2 regions of the Metapseudomonas boanensis genome follow, and region 2 is predicted to be linked to the other one. Evidence: riboswitches for the same ligand, from Rfam matches in the RefSeq annotation. Region 2 holds a riboswitch; the other holds the start of a gene.
What was found. A riboswitch is a leader RNA that binds a small molecule or an ion and turns the genes downstream of it on or off. The one in region 2 is predicted to bind cobalamin.
Positions count from the first base shown of each region.

Region 1 (9,031 bases), 2.4 Mb from region 2:
TCGGGGTAGCCTCCAGGCAGGTAAAGACTGTTCACGTCCGGCAGCTGCGTATCGGCCAAGGGGGAGAAGAACACCAGCTCGGCACCCATGCGCTGCAGGAGGTCGAGATTGGCCTGGTAGAGGAAGGCAAAGGAGGTGTCACGAGCTACGCCGATTCGCACCCCGCCCAGCCACTGGTCCAGCGCGTCGCCTTGCGGCGCGGCGAACTCGACGGCAGGTGGCAGCTCCACGGAGGCTGACGCCGCCAGCGCATCGGCGGCCGCATCCAGCCGCGCGTCCAGGTCTGCCAACTCCTCGGCCTGCACCAGGCCCAGATGCCGGCTCGGCAGCTCGACATCAGCACTGCGCGGCAGCGAGCCGTACCAGCGGATCCACTCCGGCAGGCTGTCGCGGATCAGGTCACTGTGGCGCTGGCTACCAACACGGTTACCCAGTACACCCGAAAACGGCAGGTCCGGCTGATAGGTCGCCAGGCCCACGGCCAAGGCACCAAAGGTCTGGGCCATGGCAGCTCCATTGATGACCGCCATCACCGGCACAGCGAAGCGCCGCGCCAGGTCGGCGGCCGAAGGCGAGCCGTCGAACAGCCCCATCACGCCTTCGATCAGGATCAGGTCGGCCTCACCCGCCGCCTCCCAGAGCAGCCGGCGGCTTTCCGCCTCGCCCACCATCCACAGGTCGAGCTGGTAGACCGGCGCGCCAGAGGCACGGGCGAGGATCATTGGATCGAGGAAGTCCGGCCCGCATTTGAATACCCGCACGCGCTTGCCCTGTCGGGCATGCAGGCGCGCCAGGGCCGCGGTGACGGTGGTCTTGCCCTGGCCCGAGGCCGGCGCGGCAATCAGCAGCGCGGGGCAGCGCCGATGCTCGGCGAGCGCTTGTCTCTCCTCTCCCTTCGGAAGAGGGACGGGGGTGTGGGATCCCGGGTCAGACACGAATACCGTCTCCTGCCGTTCTTGCCACCCTCTCCCCAGCCCTCTCGCCGAAGAGAGAGGAGGCAAGAACAAAAGCAGCGTCCATCAGAACTCCACTCCTTTCTGGGCTTTCACCCCGGACTTGAAGGCGTGCTTCACCAGACTCATCTCGGTGACGGTATCCGCTGCGTCGATCAGTTCCTGCGGGGCGCCGCGACCGGTGGCAACGACGTGCTGGTGCTCCGAGCGGGACTCGATGTCCTTGAGCACCGCATCGAGCTCAAGATAGCCATGCTTGAGGGCGATGTTCAGTTCGTCCAGCACCACCAGGCCGATCTGTGGGTCGTCCAGCAAGGAGCGCGCCACGGCCCAAGCCTGCTGGGCCTTCTCGATGTCGCGCTGGCGGTCCTGGATGTCCCAGGTGTAGCCCTCCCCCATCACGTGGTAGCTCACTTCCTCCGGGAAGCGGCGGAAGAAGGCTTCCTCGCCCGTGGACATGCCGCCCTTGATGAACTGCACCACGCCAACCTTGATGCCGTGGCCCAACGCACGGGCAACCATGCCGAAGGCTGAGCTGCTCTTGCCCTTGCCATTGCCGGTGTGCACCAGCAGCAGGCCATACTCGTCCTGGGCCTGGGCAATCTTCTCGTCGATCAGCGCCTTCTTGCGTTGCATGCGCGAGCGATGGCGGGCATCGCGTTCAGCGGATTCAGTCATGGTTTCGCCTTTTGATTTCGGGATTAGAGCGCCTGGTAGCGCACGCTGAAGAAAACCGCCTGCCCCGGCTCGTTATAGTCCAGGGCTGTTTCGTAGTCCGCATCGAACAGGTTGGTGACGCTGGCCTGCAAGCGCCACTCCTCGGTCAACCAGTACTCGCCGCGCAGGTCCAGGGTGGCGTAGCCAGCCATACGCTCGGTGTTGGCCAGGTCGTCATAACGGCGTCCTTCGGAATGAACCGTCGCGCCGAGCCCTATCTGGCCGAACCGACGATCAACGTCGAGGTTAAAGACTTGCCGCGCACGCCGGGGCAACTCGTTGCCCCGATTGGCATCGTCGCCACGGTTCTCGCCATCCAGGAAGCTGGCATTGGCATTCCAGTCCCAACCCAACCACTGGCTGCCCAACACCAACTCCAGGCCATCAATGCGCGCCTTGCCGATGTTGTTCGGGCCGCCCCACACGCCGATGGTCGAGTCAAAGGCGATAAGATCATCCACATTCGTGCGGAACGCATTGACGGACCAATGGCCCCAGTCATGCACGCCACTGAGGCCCGCCTCGAAGCTCTCCGAGGTTTCCGCGTCGAGGCCCGGGTTGCCGTAGCCAGGGAAATACAGCTCGTTGAAGCTTGGCGCCTTGAAGGCCGTGCCGTAGCTCAGGCTGAAGCGCAGCTCATCGGTGAGTGCATAGCCCCAGGCGGCGCTGCCGGTGTCGTGGTTACCGAATTGCTCGTTGTCGTCACGACGCAGGCTGAGCTGCCAGTCCTGTCGACCGGCGTCGCCGATGTACTGGGCGAACCAGCCCTCATTGATGCGGGCGTCCTTGTCGAAGACCGTCGAACTGCTGACCTTGTCCTGCTGCCAGTCATAGCCCAGGGTCAGCACATGACCCTCAGCGAGAGTCAGGTCGTTGAGCCAGGAAGCGCTGTCGCGCTGGGAGTCGAAACGTGCGTCGAATGCGCCGTCAACCCAACTCGTTGCCTTGTCCTCGCTACGCCCGGCCTGGAGCGTCACTTTCCAGGGCTCTAGAGGGCTGAAGCGCGCTCGGCCACCCGCCAGTTCCTGGCGGTTATCGGCGTTGGCATTGTGCCCGCCAGCAGGGTGCAGGAAGCCGGAAGTGTCGATATCGTCATAGTCGTTATGGCCACGGGCCTGCATCAGGGTGCCGTCCAGCTCCAGGCCGTTGTCGAACTGGTAACCGGCGCGCAGGGAGCCGGAATGGTTGCGGTAGCCGTCGGCATCCGTCTCGTAGTAGGCACTTCCCTGGCGGCGGGAGTTGATGCCGTCGGTGTCCTGACTGCTGACGCCAAGACTGAACCAGCCCTTGCCATCGCCACCCGACAATCCAGCGCCGCCTTGGCGGTTGTCATGGGTGCCGTATCCAGCGGAGAACCAGGGCTTGAGACCCTGCTGGTCGCCTTTGCGGGTAAAGATCTGGATCACACCACCGATGGCTTCGGAGCCGTACAGGCTGGAACGCGGCCCACGAACCACTTCGATGCGCTCGATCAGTTCAACCGGGAGGTCCTGGAAGGCCGTAAGGCCGGCGCTGACGGACCCCACTTTGATTCCATCGATCAGCACCAGCACATGATCGGACTCACTGCCGCGCAAGAAAACCGTGGTGTTCTTGCCGGGGCCACCGTTGTTGCTCACCGAGACGCCGGGGACCTTTTTCAGCAGTTCGGGCACCGAACGGGCCTGAGTGCGCTCGATCTCTTCGCGCTCGATCACGGTGGTCGGAGCCAGGCTGGCGCGCACCGGCTGCTCACTTCGAGTGGCAGTAATCACCTGCTCGTCGAGGGTCAGCGGCTCAGCCGCCAGGAAAGGGGAAATACAGGAACTGCCAAGCAGCGCAAAGGCCGCCGGCCTGAAGGAAGGCTTGCGAATCAAGGTCTGGATCTCCGTCGTGCCACCCGCGCGACATCTATGGGTATTGCATGCGAAGTGCACTCCGCGATGCCCTGCTTGCACCAGGCCGGTCTCCGGGCTTGCGAGTGGGACCATGGCTCCCGGGCCGCGCCTTCCCATGCTGCGCACAGTGGCTGTGGATGCGGACCTTGACTCGCCTACCGTTGCGGGGGCAGCGCCGGATTCTTCGAAGAATGGACCGGCTTCCCTGTTTCACCCTTTAGGAACAAAGGGCACCTGAGGCAAGCTGCGAAGGTTAGAGGGTTGGCTGGCGAGCGTCAAACGTCGAGCACATGCTCAGTGCCTTGGTGTGAAGCCTGCCGGCTTGCTCGCCAGCCACTCGACGAAGGTGCGCAGGCGCGCATCACCGAGCAGGGCTTCACGGCTGTTGTAGGTCAGGGCCAGTTCCTTCTCGCTGAACAGCCGGTGGATCTGATTGTGGCAGGGCCGGCAGACCCAGAGCGTCGCGCTGATGCGCTCGCCCTTGTCGAAGCGCTTTTGCACGTACGGTTTGTCGTGCAGGGCCTTGGGAATCAGGTGGTGACGAGTCAACGCTGCAGCGCGCCCGCAGAGTTCGCAGGCATCCGGTTGTGGTGGCAGGCGTATGGGTTCTGGCATGGTCGTCAGGCACCTCCCCCGTGGCCGGGAGAGGGGAAGTCAGCGTTTGCGGCAGAGGGTCAGCCCATCACCGATGGGAACGAGCGACAGGTCGACGCGCACATCGTCTTTCAACGCACGGTTCAAGGCCTGAATCGCCCGCGTGTCAGCACTGTCCGGTTCAGCCTCCAGCACACGACCACTCCAGAGCACGTTATCGAAGAGGATCAGGCCGCCCGTCCGTACCAGCCGCAGGGCTTGCTCCAGATAGGCCGGGTAGTTGGCCTTGTCGGCGTCGATGAAGACCAGGTCGAAGCTACCCTCCTCCAGGTTCGCCAGCGTTTCCAGGGCCGGCGCCAGGCGCAGGTCGACACGGTCAGCCAGCCCGGCCTCCTGCCAGTAACGGCGAGCAATGGCGTTGTAATCGCCCGGCAGGTCGCAGCAGAGGATGCTCCCTCCTTCGGGCAGCTCAGCCGCCATGCACAGGGCGCTGTAGCCGGTGAAGGTGCCGACTTCGAGCAACCGCCGGGCACCGGTCAGCTTGACCAGCAAGGCCATGAACTGCCCCTGCTCCGGCGCGATCTGCCAACGCGCCATAGGCATACCGGCGGTTTCCTCACGAAGGCGAGCGAGCAACGGTGTTTCCCGCAGCGACACGTCGAGCAGGTAGCCGTAGAGGGCGTCGTCGAGGTTCAGTGTGCGGTTGGTCATGGGAATTCTCAGGGCGTACGGGCGAGGCTCGGATCAAACAATACGCGCTTGGCGTTCAGGTAGCTTCTTTGCCAGTAGCTGTTGGACAGGCTGTCCAGACGCACCGTTCCGCCACTGGACGGCGCATGCACGAAACGGCCTTCACCGACATAGATGCCCGCATGACTGACCTGGCCGCCGCCATTGGTGGCGAAGAACACCAAGTCACCCGTCTGCAGTGCGGAGATGCTGACATTGGGCCCACGCATCACGATCATCTCACGAGTGGAGCGCGGCAGGCTGATGCCAGCAGCATCGCGATAGACAAAACCGATCAGGCCGCTGCAATCGAAGCCGCTGTCCGGCGTATTACCGCCCCAGCGATAAGGCGTGCCGACCAGGCCCAGGGCACGAAACAGCACGTCCTCGGCTACGGGCGAGAACTGCTGGACTGGAGCAGTGATGACGGGTTGCGGCGGAGGCGGTGCCTTGCTCGCGCAGGCAGCGAGCAGCGAGGCCAGGGCAAGAATGACGAAGCGATCCAGTGCGCGCATGGCAAGTCAGTCCTGACTTGAGGAGTACGCGCTAATTTGCTGATCTCACAATGATATTGCAAGCAAAAGCTGCGTCACCGCCAGGAAAAAAGATGCAAGTGCCAGAAACGACGATGCCGCCCCCGGGGGGCGGCATCGGCATGGGACTGGATCAACGGTGCAGAGGATGATGTGCCGGAGTGTTCATCGCCAGGACGCGCTTGGCTTCCATGTAGCTGGCTTTCCAGTAGCGGTCATCGAGGCTGTCGACGCGCACGCCGCCGCTGCGGCTGCTGGAAGAATGAATGAACTGATCATCGCCGATATAAATGCCGGCATGGCTGACGCGGCCGCGGCCACGGTTGTTGAAGAACACAATGTCGCCGGGCTGCAGCTCGTTGCGGGCGATCACCGGGGCATTCAGGTTGATCATTTCACGGGTGGAACGCGGCAGCTGGATGCCGGCCTCTTCCTTGAACAGGTAACCAACGAAGCCACTGCAGTCAAAACCAGTCTTCAGCGAGCGACCACCGAAACGATAAGGCGTACCCACCAGTTCGAAACCACGTTCGAGCAGGCCATCAGAGAGGGACGGCATCTGGTACGGCTGATCATCGGTCAAGTCCGCGAGGTCACGGGCGGAGGGCTCGTTGAGCAGGGAATCCGGGGCGCCGTCAGCAATGGGCTGTTGCGGCTGCGACTGCTGCACAGGGCCTGCACAAGCAGCGAGGAACAGAGCGAAGGTAAGGGGCACGAGGGGTGCGAAGCGATTGAGCATGGGCACGACCGTGTCGGTGAAGTTGATAAAGAAGGCGCGACTATGCCTTCTATCAACTTGATTTGCAAATTTAATCGCCCGAAATGTGACTTATCAGCCCCCGCAGAACATCTAAGGCCTTCCCCTTGAGATGCACATCGACGATTGGGGTCAGATCGGTACTGGACGGGTTGATTTCCACGGTTAAACCGCCTGCCTGGCGGGTGCGGACAACCGGTTCGATGATGTAGGGAAAGCTCGCCGTAGTCCCCACCGAGATCACCGCATCGAATCCCTTGCGCAGCTCTGCGTAGAGCGTTTCGATAGCTTGCTCTGGAAGCAGTTCCTCGAACAGCACCACGGGCGGACGGAGAATACCACCACATTCATTGCATTTGGGAGGCAATTCTCCCGCCAGATGCTGCGACAGTTCGACGCTTTCCGCGCCACAGGACTGGCAATACAGCGGCGAAATCTCGCCATGGATTTCGATCAGGCGCTCCGGCGGCGAGCCCGCCTGCCGATGGTAACCGTCGATGTTCTGCGTCAACACCCAGCACTCGGGCTTGATTCGCTGTAGTTCGGCAATGGCCTCATGCCCGGCATTGGGCCGAGCGCTCAGGCAGGCGCGCCCCAATTGGGCGAGGTACTTCCAGCAGAGCGCCGGATTGCGTTGCAGCATGGGGCCGGACAAGGCCGACTCGATGGGCAGCCCCTCCTCCGTCATGCCGTTGTAGAGGCCACCCAGGCCACGGTAGGTTGGCAGGCCCGAATCCGCGGAGAGGCCGGCGCCAGTGATGATCAGGATGCGCCGGGCCTGCTTCAGCACCTTGGCGACGCGCAGCAGTTCACTCTCCATCGTCACTCCCCACCGCTACTCGAAACGCTAGTGATTGACCGTATGCGCCAGCATTACCGAAAGCTGGCACAAGGGTCGACCGCTTTCCGCATGCCACTGGTTGAAAGCGGCCTGGACCAGGGCCAGCTCCTTCTGGCTGGTGGGTGCCTTGTCGATGACATCCTGGGCCTTTAGGGCTGCAACCATGTCGTCGGTGGGGATGAAGGTATCCTTACCCACCATGCGCAGGAAACGCGGTGCAGACAGACCGCCCAACTGGTGCCCGTGTTTAGCCAGGTACTTCCAAAGCCCGACGATATCAGTCACCGGCCAATCGGCAATCAGCGCGCCGAAACTGCCCTTCTCCCGCGCTACGTCGAGGACGAACTGGGCATTGCGCGGCACGCTCTTGAGCTTGCCGAGATGGCGGATAAGTCGGGCATCCTGCATCAGCCGCTCAAGATGCTCGGCGCCCATCAGCACCACTTTCTCCGGATCGAAGCCGAAGAACACCTCTTCGAACGCCGGCCACTTGGCGTCCACCAGGCTGTGCTTGAGGCCGGCACGAAATACACGCAGCGCGATCAGCGACAGGTAACGGTCGTCAGGCAGCTGACGCAGCTCGGCATCCGTGCGCGGCTGCGGCAGCCGTGCCTCCAGCGCCTTAGCCGAACCGAATCGGTTCAGGCAGTACTCGTGCAACCAACGATAATCGCGCATGCGTTGTCCTTGCGATCCGGCATGACCCGTTGCCCGTAGGAGCGAGGGGGACGCCCAGTTCCTGCTCGCGAACCCTCGCGAGCAAGCTCGCTCCTACAAAGGCCTGGGTCAGATGTTGACGACGTCCAGCGTACGCGGCGCGGCGTTTTCGTCGATACGCAGGTTGGTGAAGTCGAACAGGTTGCGGTCGGCCAACTGCGAAGGCACGACGTTCTGCAGGGCACGGAACATGATTTCGGTACGGCCCGGCGATTTGCGCTCCCAGTCCTGGAGCATTTCCTTGACCACTTGGCGCTGGAGGTTTTCCTGCGATCCGCACAGGTTGCACGGGATGATCGGGAACTCCTTGAGGTTGGAGTAGGCCTCGATATCCGCCTCGTTGCAGTAGGCCAGCGGGCGGATCACCACGTTGCGGCCATCGTCCGCACGCAGTTTCGGCGGCATGGCCTTGAGGGTGCCGCCGTAGAACATATTAAGGAAGAAGGTTTCCAGAATGTCGTCGCGGTGGTGCCCAAGGGCCATCTTGGTCGCACCGATTTCGTCGGCGAACGTATAAAGAGTGCCGCGACGCAGGCGCGAGCACAGCGAGCAGGTAGTCTTGCCCTCCGGGATTTTCTCCTTCACCACCGAGTAGGTGTCCTTCTCGATGATGTGATACGGCACACCGATGGACTCCAGGTAGGCCGGCAGCACGTGTTCGGGAAAACCGGGCTGCTTCTGGTCCATGTTCACCGCGACGAGCTCGAACTTGATCGGCGCCACCTTCTGCAGGTACAGCAGCACGTCGAGCATGGTGTAGCTGTCCTTGCCACCGGACAGGCAGACCATCACCTTGTCGCCGTCCTCGATCATGTTGAAGTCGGCGATGGCTTCGCCGGCCAGACGACGAATACGTTTCTGCAGTTTGTTCTGATTGACCGAAAGGGTGCCCATGGTGCTCTGAAGTCCGGGGAGAGATGCGAAAAGCTGGCTATTTTACGCACAAAGCGCGCTTCGCCCCAGCCCCATCATCGCCCTGTGCTAGTCTCCGGCGATGATCACCGACCTCGACCCCGCCCAGGACCTCAGCGAACAGCTCCACGAGCTGCTACGCGAGGCCCCGCTCGGCCTGAGCGAATACGAGTTGATCCAGCGCCTCAAGACGCGCCACTCCACGCACATTCCCCACCTCGAACTCACTGATAAGCTGGTGCTGTTTCGCACCCACTTCCTGGTGTTCAACGCGCTCTACCTGCTGCGCGACCAGCTGCACGCCGACCGCAGCGCCCACCTGGCCATCAGCCCGCTATGCGTCCAGCTCATGCCTTATGAGGCTGGCAGCGCCGCCATCAGCGAGCTCGACGCCCTGCGTG
Region 1 covers NZ_CP113889.1:4,814,478-4,823,508, forward strand. The annotation lists gene OXH74_RS22480 (cobyrinate a,c-diamide synthase) at 1-848, opposite strand, end outside; gene cobO (cob(I)yrinic acid a,c-diamide adenosyltransferase) at 1,020-1,631, opposite strand; gene btuB (TonB-dependent vitamin B12 receptor) at 1,655-3,526, opposite strand; cobalamin riboswitch at 3,592-3,800, opposite strand; gene OXH74_RS22495 (hypothetical protein) at 3,842-4,162, opposite strand; gene OXH74_RS22500 (O-methyltransferase) at 4,202-4,852, opposite strand; gene OXH74_RS22505 (C40 family peptidase) at 4,861-5,385, opposite strand; gene OXH74_RS22510 (C40 family peptidase) at 5,537-6,142, opposite strand; gene OXH74_RS22515 (NAD-dependent deacylase) at 6,213-6,980, opposite strand; gene OXH74_RS22520 (DNA-3-methyladenine glycosylase I) at 7,008-7,679, opposite strand; gene ttcA (tRNA 2-thiocytidine(32) synthetase TtcA) at 7,788-8,612, opposite strand; gene OXH74_RS22530 (DNA-J related domain-containing protein) at 8,713-9,031, shown strand, end outside.
Region 1: it holds a riboswitch for cobalamin, as region 2 does, so the genes downstream of both, btuB (TonB-dependent vitamin B12 receptor) here and OXH74_RS11320 (CbtB-domain containing protein) in region 2, are expected to answer to the same signal.

Region 2 (9,031 bases):
ATAGTCCGTCGGCAGTTCGCGGGCGGCTTCGGCCAGCAGCGCCAGATGCGAGTCGCCGCTGCAGAGGATCACCAGTTCGGCGGGCGTCTGCGCCAGATGGGCGATACCGTCGTCGGGGACGAAGCCGCCGGGTTGGGTGCGCAGGAGGTGCATGGCGGGACTCCAGATGGTGTAGGAGCGAGCTTGCTCGCGAAGGGTTTGCCGCGATTCGCGAGCAAGCTCGCCCCTACGATCCGATCAGCTCGGTAGGAGGGGTTGAGCGCAGTGATCAGGCGAGTGCGGTTCTCAATTCATTGGCAATCACCGCCTGGTCCAGCTCCTGTCCAATCACCACAAGCCTTGTGCCACGGGCTTCGCCATTCAGCCACTGGCGATCGAAGTGCTTGTCGAAGCGCTTGCCGACGCCCTGGATCAGCAGGCGCATGGGTTTGCCGGGGATGGCGGCGAAGCCCTTGATGCGCAGGATGTCATGGCGCTCCACGAGTTGGTTGAGAGCGTCGAGCAGGGGCCGTTCCTCGACCTCCGGGAGGTCGACGTGAAAGGAGTCGAACTCGTCATGGTCGTGGTCTTCGTGCCCTTCGTGGTCGTGGTGGGTTGGGCGGCTGTCGATGTGCAGTTCGGCCTCTGCATTCAGGCCCAGCAGCACGGAGAGCGGTAGCTTGCCGCTGCTGGCTTCAACGATCTTCACCGCTGGCGGCAGCTCTTCGGCAACTTCGGCGTGTACGGCAGCCAGGACTTCGGCTTCCAGCAGGTCCGCCTTGTTGAGGATCACCAGGTCGGCGCTCGCAAGCTGGTCTTCGAACAGTTCGTGCAGGGGCGACTCGTGGTCGAGGTTCGGGTCCTGCTTGCGCTGTTCATCCACTTGCTCGGGGTGTGCGGCGAAGGTGCCGGCGGCGACGGCGGGGCTGTCGACCACGGTGATCACCGCATCCACGGTGCAGGCGTTGCGGATTTCCGGCCACTGGAAGGCCTGTACCAGTGGCTTGGGCAGCGCCAGGCCCGAGGTTTCGATAAGAATCTGGTCGAGGTCGCCACGGCGTGCGACCAGTTCGCGCATCACCGGGAAGAACTCTTCCTGCACTGTGCAGCACAGGCAGCCGTTAGCCAGTTCGAAGACGCGGCCCATGGCCTCTTCTTCGCTGCAGCCGATGGAGCACTGTTTGAGGATTTCACCATCGATGCCCAGTTCGCCGAACTCGTTGACGATGACTGCAATGCGGCGGCCTTCGGCATTGTCGAGCATGTGGCGGAGCAGGGTGGTCTTTCCGGCACCGAGGAAGCCGGTGACGATGGTGACGGGGAGTTTGGCCAGGGTTTTCATGCGCGGCAGCCCTTTGCTGGGAGTCGATCGGATCGGCGGGCGTGCAGGACGAAGGCGCGGGTCGTCCCGGCCTGGATTCGCCACCGGATCACCCCGCCCGGTTGTCAGAAAGCGTTGCGAGGCAGGTCTCCTGGCTCACAGCCTGGCGCGGTGCGCCGTCTTTCCGCCTTCCCACCCAAGGGCAGTGGCTGTGGATAAGACTTCAGCTGTTCACAGTTGCGGGGGCAGCCGTGGCCTTGACCACGTTCCCTCTTAGCTCCGACGCATGATCGGAGAACCTCGAAAGGGCAGAAGGCTACGCAGCACGCCAACGGTGGTCAATCGCGGCAGTTGACGCCTTGTCGGACTCATGGTGTCCTAGCACGGTTTTTTCAGGTGCCCAGCGTCGTCGCGCGCGGGGTGAAACGGGAAGCCGGTGCGTCCATCTCGGACCAGTCCGGCGCTGCCCCCGCAACGGTAGGCGAACGTAGGGATCGGTAGGCCACTGTGTCGATAAGACATGGGAAGGCGATCCCGCTCTGCAACATGCAGGCGTCGCAAGCCCGGAGACCGGCCTGGAAGCTCAGAGTTTGGCAAACCCGCGGTGGGCGGGCGCAAGCCGGAAGCGTGGACACGCCTGTGTCCGCGGCCCTCGCGCATGCACCCTTCTGCCGATATCAGTCGTCATTGCAGAGGGAACTTCCATGTCCAGCAGCGCCTTGTCTCAATCCGCAGTCGCCTCGTCTTCACTGACCAAGCGCCTGGTCCTGGCCTTCAGCGCCGGGCTAATTGGCCTCTCGCTCGTCTACTTCGCCGGCTTCTCTCATCTCGAGGCCGTACACAACGCTGCTCACGACACCCGCCACAGTGCCGGCTTCCCCTGCCACTGAGGAGGTTTCGATGATCAAGCGTATTGCCCAGACCGCAGGTTTTGCCGGTCTGATCGCCGCCGTGGTGCTGACCCTGTTGCAGAGCCTGTGGGTCACCCCGTTGATTCTCCAGGCGGAAACCTACGAGACGGCCGAGCCCGCCGCCCAAGTGGAACACGTCCACGAACTTGAGGCTTCCGGCGCTGTCGGCGCACATAGCCATGAGCACGATGCCGAAGCCTGGGCGCCGGAAGACGGCTGGCAGCGCACGCTGTCTACCGGAGGTAGCAATCTGGTGGTCGCGGTCGGCTTTGCTCTGATGCTCGCTGGAGTGTTCAGCCTGCGCGGCCCGAGCCGAGCCTGGCAGGGCTTGCTCTGGGGGCTGGGCGGTTTCGCCACCTTCACGCTGGCGCCTTCCATTGGCTTACCGCCCGAACTGCCGGGAACTGCCGCCGCCGATCTGGCTCAGCGCCAGGTCTGGTGGATCGGCACCGCTGCCTCAACTGCCGTCGGGCTGGCGCTGATCGCCTTTGGCCGCCACTGGATCCTGCGTGTCGCAGGTCTGGCGCTGCTGCTGATTCCTCATGTAGTAGGTGCGCCCCAGCCCGAAGTGCACTCCAGCCTGGCGCCGCAAGCCCTGACGCATGAGTTCATCGCAGCCTCGCTGATCACCAACGCGCTGTTCTGGGTTGCCCTTGGTTGGGCGGCAGCCTGGCTCTACCAGCGGCACACTCAAGCGTGAGCTTGCGCAATTCCAACCCCGCAGGCGGTGTAGCCGTCTGCGGGGTTTTGTTTTTTTCGAGGGGGCGGCCATGAGGTTGGTGGCGGGCCTTGGCTGTCGGCGCGGCTGCTCGGCCGAAGAGCTTCGGGGTCTGTTGATGCGGTGCCTTGCTGAAGCCGACCGGCCCCTCAGCACGCTGGTTGCGTTGGCCAGCAGCGAGCACAAGGCCGGTGAACCGGGTTTGCATGACTTGGCCCAGCAACTGGGGTTGCCCCTTCATTGCCTGCCGAGCGCGCGCTTGGCAGCCTACGATGGACAACTCCAGCAAGCTTCGGACCTGGTCCTGCGTACCACCGGCAGCGCTGGCGTCGCCGAAGCTGCAGCGTTGGCCCAGGCATTTGCTTTGTCCGACGGATCAGCCGAACTGCTTATCGAGAAACGCCGCAGCGCCAGCGCGACCTGCGCCCTGGCCTGCATTGATGATGAGGCGCAGCAGCCATGACGGTCTATTTCATCGGCGCCGGTCCCGGTGATCCGGAACTCATCACGGTCAAGGGGCAGCGGCTGATCCGCACCTGCCCGGTGATTCTCTACGCCGGCTCGCTGGTGCCAGAGGCCGTACTGGAAGGACATAACGCCGAGCGGGTGGTGAACACCGCCGAACTGCACTTGGAGGAGATCGTAGCGCTCCTGGCTGAGGCCCATCGCAAGGGGCAGGACGTGGCGCGGGTGCATTCCGGCGACCCTTCGCTATATGGCGCCATCGGCGAGCAGATCCGCCATTTGCGCGAACTGGGGATTTCCTACGAAGTAGTGCCGGGGGTGACAGCCACCGCTGCCTGCGCCGCGCTGCTCGGTTGTGAACTGACCCTGCCGGACATCTCGCAAACCCTGATCCTCACCCGCTACGCCAGCAAGACTCGAATGCCCGAAGGTGAAGCACTGGGCGACCTGGCCCGCCACCGCGCGACCATGGCCATCCACCTTGGCGTCAACCAGTTGGCGAACATCGTCGACGAATTGCTGCCGCATTACGGCCCCGCCTGCCCGATAGCGGTGATTCATCGTGCCAGCTGGCCGGACCAGGATCAGGTAACCGGCACCCTGGCCGATATCCTGCCGAAGGTCGTGGCCAAGGGGTTCCGCCGGACCGCGCTGATTCTGGTCGGACGGGTGCTGGGCGCCGAGGGCTTTGCCGACTCCTCGCTCTATTGCGCCGGCCATGGCCACTTGTTCCGCCCACCGGGAGGAGCTGAGCCGCCACGCGGCTAGTGACGTCTGGCTACTAAACACGCAGAATGCGGATTTTATGCGGCGGGTTCCCACCCCGCGCGATCCTTCTAACCGGCCTTGAGCGACCTGATTTCCCTATGCGAATGCGCTTGATGCTGTTGGGTGGCGGCAATGCACTTGGACAGGCGCTGATTCGCCTCGGCGCCGAAGAAGACATTGGTTTTCTCGCACCGCGTCCGCCCGAACAGGGCTGGGACGCCGCCAGCCTGACCCAGCTGCTCGACGACACACGGCCCGACGCCGTGATCAACCTTGCCTACTACTTCGACTGGTTCCAGGCCGAAGCGGTCGATGCCGCCCGGTTGGCTGCCCAGGAACGTGGCGTCGAGCGGCTTGCTGAGCTTTGTCAGCACCACGGCATCATCCTGCTGCAACCCTCGAGCTACAGGGTGTTCGACGGTTCGCGGGCCACCGCTTACAGTGAGAAGGACGAAACCGTGCCGCGCAGCCAGCGTGGCCAGGCACTCTGGCGCATGGAGCAAAGCGTGCGAGCGGTATGCCCCAAACATGTGCTGCTGCGTTTCGGATGGCTGCTGGATGACAGTCGGGAAGGTTCGGTTGGCCGCTTCCTCCAGCGTGCTGAAAAGGACGGCGAGATATCCCTGGCGGATGACCGCCGCGGCAACCCGACACCGGCAGACGACGCTGCTCGCGTTTTACTTGCCGTGCTCAAGCAGCTCGATTGCCAGGCGCCGCTCTGGGGCACTTACCACTACGGCGGCCATGAGGCCACCACGCCGCTCGCCCTAGGCCAGGCCTTGCTCAGTGAAGCGCGCAGCCTGCATCCGCTGAACGTGCAGGACATCCTGCCCCAGGCCCACGCGGCCCGTCCCGATGCGGCAGACGAGCCGCAGAATGCGGTGCTGGCCTGCAAGAAGATTCTCCATACCTTCGGCATCAAGCCGCGTGCCTGGCGCGCGGCCCTGCCGACTCTTCTGGATCGTTACTACCGTCATGGCTGACTCCCCCATCCTGATCACCGGCGGTGCCGGTTTCATTGGATCGCACCTGACCGATGCGCTGCTTGCCAAGGGCCACAGCGTGCGCGTTCTGGATAACCTGTCCACGGGCCGTCGCAGCAACCTGCCGCTGGAAAACCCCCGGCTTGAACTGATCGAAGGCGATGTCGCCGATGCGGCCCTGCTGGCACGCATCATGGCCGGCTGCAAAGCGGTCGCGCATCTGGCAGCGGTGGCTTCGGTTCAGGCTTCGGTTGACGATCCGGTGGCGACCCATCAGAGCAACTTCGTCGGCACCCTGAACGTGTGCGAAGCCATGCGCCTGCAAGGCGTGAAGCGTGTACTGTTCGCTTCCAGCGCAGCGGTTTACGGACAGAACGGCGAGGGCCAGGCGATTGATGAGGAAACCCCCAAGGCGCCCCTGACGCCCTACGCTGCCGACAAATTGGCCAGTGAGCATTACCTGGACTTCTACCGTCGGCAGCATGGGTTGGAGCCGGCGGTTTTCCGTTTTTTCAATATTTTTGGGCCACGCCAGGACCCGTCGTCGCCTTATTCGGGTGTGATCAGTATCTTCACCGAGCGCGCTCTGGCCGGTTTGCCGATCACGGTGTTCGGCGATGGCGAGCAGACTCGCGATTTCGTCTATATCGGCGATCTGGTGCAAGTGCTGGTGCAGGCACTGGAGCAGCCTGCTGTCGAAGTCGGTGCAGTGAACGTCGGCCTCAACCAGGCCACCAGCCTCAAGCAGTTGCTGGCTGCCATCGAGGGAGTGCTGGGCGGGTTGCCTGCGATCTCCTATGCCGCACCGCGCGCCGGGGATATTCGCCACTCGCGAGCCTGCAATGCCCGTTTGTTGCAGCGCTTCGACTTCCCGCAGCCGACGCCGCTGGGCGTGGGTGTTGCTCGCCTGCTGGGCCGCTGAGCCGGTATCAGGGACTTTGTAGGGGCGAGTTCATTCGCCAAAGGCTGCGCGGCAGCCCCGGCAAGTCAAAAGGGCAGCCCTTTGCTCTGCTTGGCAAATGATTTCTTCCCTACAGTGTTTTTCCTCGCATTCCTGCCCACAAAAAAGGCGCCGGAAGGCGCCTTTGAGCGGGGATATCCCCAGGGAGTGCTCGGTTAGAAGCGATAGCCGACACCAACCATGTAGACCCACGGGTCCACGTCCACGTCCACTTTCACTTTGCCAACACCGGCCAGGTTGGTGGTGGCCTCGGTGTCGATGTCGAGGTACCACACCGCGGCATTGAGCAGCACGTTCTCGGTCAGCATATAGTCCATACCCGCCTCGAAGCCAAGGCCCCAGGAGTCATCCAGCTCCAGATTGCTGAAGCCCTGGCCTTTGCGCTGGCTGGTCAGGTCTTCATCGAAGAACATGGTGTAGTTCAAGCCTGCACCGACGTAGGGCTGGAATGCAGAGCTGGACTCCATTGGGTAGTACTGCAGGGTCAGGGTCGGCGGCAGATGCTTGATGTCGGCCAGCTTGCCGTCCAGTGCGCCAAGACCCTTGACGCCTACTTCATGCTTGAACGGAGTGGCGGCCAGGAGGCCGATGCCGACGTGATCGGTGAACATGTAGGTGCCGGTCAGACCCAATTGGGTGTCGCTGTCCAGAGTTGCCTTCGTGCCTGCGACCTTGGTACCGGCGATGGACAGGTCGGAGCTGTCCTCACGGGGATCGACGGTGGCTGCGCCTGCACGGACGATCACGTCGCCGGCCTTGTGGGCTTGGGCAAGAGGGGACGCAATGGCGAGAGCGAGCAAAGACGCGGTCAGAAGGTGCTTGTGCATGGATGGCTCCAGTCAGTCCTGAATTTTGGTTGGCTGGGCGCAGTTTCTTTGACAGCAGGTATCCGTGTTTTGACCCAGAGCAATGCCGGGCGGGATGTGCAGCCTGGAGCGGCGGATTGTCGCAGGGCCCCGCTGCAGCTCAGTTGGTCGGCGTTTCGTATGGATAAATCTTGCTGGCTTCCATCTGGTAGCCGGCTTCGGCCAGTTCGCTGCTGGTGGGCTTGACCTGCAGCGGACCTTCAATCCAGAACGGCTGGTACAGCGCATCCATCAGTACGCCCAGTTCACTGGTCACATGGACGATCTGGTTCGACGGTGGCGGTGGTACGTGGATGCAGGCCCCGAAGTAGGGTACCAGCAGGAACTCGGTGACACGGCCCGCCTCGGTCACATCCAGCGGCACGATGTAGCCGGGTAGTTTCACTTCCTGGCCATCCAACGCCTTGACCACAGGAGCCGACGGCGATTGCTGGGTGGCGGCGGGGCCGGACTCCGCTGCCAGGGCGTCGGAGAGTTGCGACAGGTCGTGGATAGCGGCTGGCGGCGGAGGCGGCGGGGCGTCCGCCGGGATCATCTCGGACCAGGTCAGCTCACGCACTTCGCTAGCCCAGAGTGGCGTGGTGACGATCAAGAGGAGGGTCAGCAGGATGCGCTTCATCAGGTTCTCACAGGCGGATGGATAGGCCGTCGGCCAGCGACTGCCGATAGGCTCGCCAGGCTGGGACTGTGCCCATCAACAGGGCAGCGGCCAGAATAGCGCCGAGCAGCGCCCACTCATAGGGACTCGGGAACGCCAGCGGCAGGTAGAGGCCGTAACTGGCCTGCACATAGCCCTGGCTGATGCCGATACCGAGGTACAACAGGGCAACACCGAGCACAGCTCCTGCCAGGGCAAGGGTGACGGCCTCCAGGACCAGCAGGCTGCCGATGTGCCAGGGGCGGGCGCCCACTGAACGGAGGATGGCCATCTCCCGGCGGCGCTCATTGAGGCTCGTCAGGATGGCGGTGAGCATGCCGATCAACCCGGTCAGCACGACAAACAGAGAAACCACGAAAAGTGCTTTCTCCACCGTGCCCATCAGGCTCCAGAGCTCCTGCAGGGCAACGCCTGGGAGGATCGCCAGCAACGGTTCGCCGCGAAACTCGTTGATCTGCCGCTGCAAGGCGAAGGTGGCGATCTTGCTGTTGAGCCCGAGCAGGAAGGCGGTGATTGCCTTGGGCTGCAGGTCCATCGCCCGAGCCTGTTCGGCACTGACCTTGCCCTGGCCGCGCGCCGGCACGCCGTTCTGCCAGTCGACGTGCAGCGCTTCCATGCCGGCGAGGGAGATGTGCAGTGTGCGGTCCACTGGGGTGCCGGTGCGCCCGAGTATGCCGACCACGGTGAACGGCTTGTCGTCGTGCTGCGTCAGGCTGACAGTGCTGACGCCGTGAGCTAGGACGATCTTGTCGCCAAGCTTGTGATGCAGGGCTTCGGCCACTTCGGCGCCCAGCACCACCTCGAACATATCGGCGAAGGGCTTACCCCGGGCCAACTGCAGCGGTTGGCCGTGGCCGTAGCGGTAGTGCTGGAAGTAGGCAGGACTGGTGCCCATCACCCGGTAGCCGCGGTGGGAGTCGCCGAGGGAAATGGGGATGGCCCACTTCACGCGGCGGTCCTGGGCAATGGCTTCGAAGCTGTCCCAGCGGATGTTGTTGGTGGCGTTGCCGATGCGGAATACGGAATACAGGAGCAGGTTCACCGAACCGGAGCGGGCGCCGACGATCAGGTCGGTGCCACTGGTGGTGCTGGCGAAACTGGCGCGAGCTTCGGTGCGGACACGCTCCACGGCCAGCAGCAGGCAGACCGATAGTGCGATGGCAAAGACTGTCAGCAGGGCAGTGAAGCGGCGGTTGGCCAGGCTGGCCAGGGCCAGGCGCAGCAGATACATCTCAAACCTCCAGAGGGCGCGCGGCGTGATTCAGGTCGGACAGCGACAGGCTACGGTCAAACAGGGACGCCAGGCTCTGGTCATGGCTGACGAACAGCAAGCTGGCGCCGGCTTCACGGCACTCGGCGAAGAGCAGTCGCAGGAAAGCTTCGCGGGCATCGGCATCGAGC
Region 2 covers NZ_CP113889.1:2,457,755-2,466,785, forward strand. The annotation lists gene cobN (cobaltochelatase subunit CobN) at 1-153, opposite strand, end outside; gene cobW (cobalamin biosynthesis protein CobW) at 269-1,321, opposite strand; cobalamin riboswitch at 1,424-1,618, opposite strand; cobalamin riboswitch at 1,678-1,894, shown strand; gene OXH74_RS11320 (CbtB-domain containing protein) at 2,005-2,190, shown strand; gene OXH74_RS11325 (CbtA family protein) at 2,201-2,911, shown strand; gene OXH74_RS11330 (cobalamin biosynthesis protein) at 2,982-3,392, shown strand; gene cobM (precorrin-4 C(11)-methyltransferase) at 3,389-4,162, shown strand; gene OXH74_RS11340 (sugar nucleotide-binding protein) at 4,261-5,145, shown strand; gene OXH74_RS11345 (NAD-dependent epimerase/dehydratase family protein) at 5,138-6,067, shown strand; gene OXH74_RS11350 (OmpW family protein) at 6,262-6,933, opposite strand; gene OXH74_RS11355 (DUF3299 domain-containing protein) at 7,073-7,591, opposite strand; gene OXH74_RS11360 (ABC transporter permease) at 7,599-8,861, opposite strand; gene OXH74_RS11365 (ABC transporter ATP-binding protein) at 8,863-9,031, opposite strand, start outside.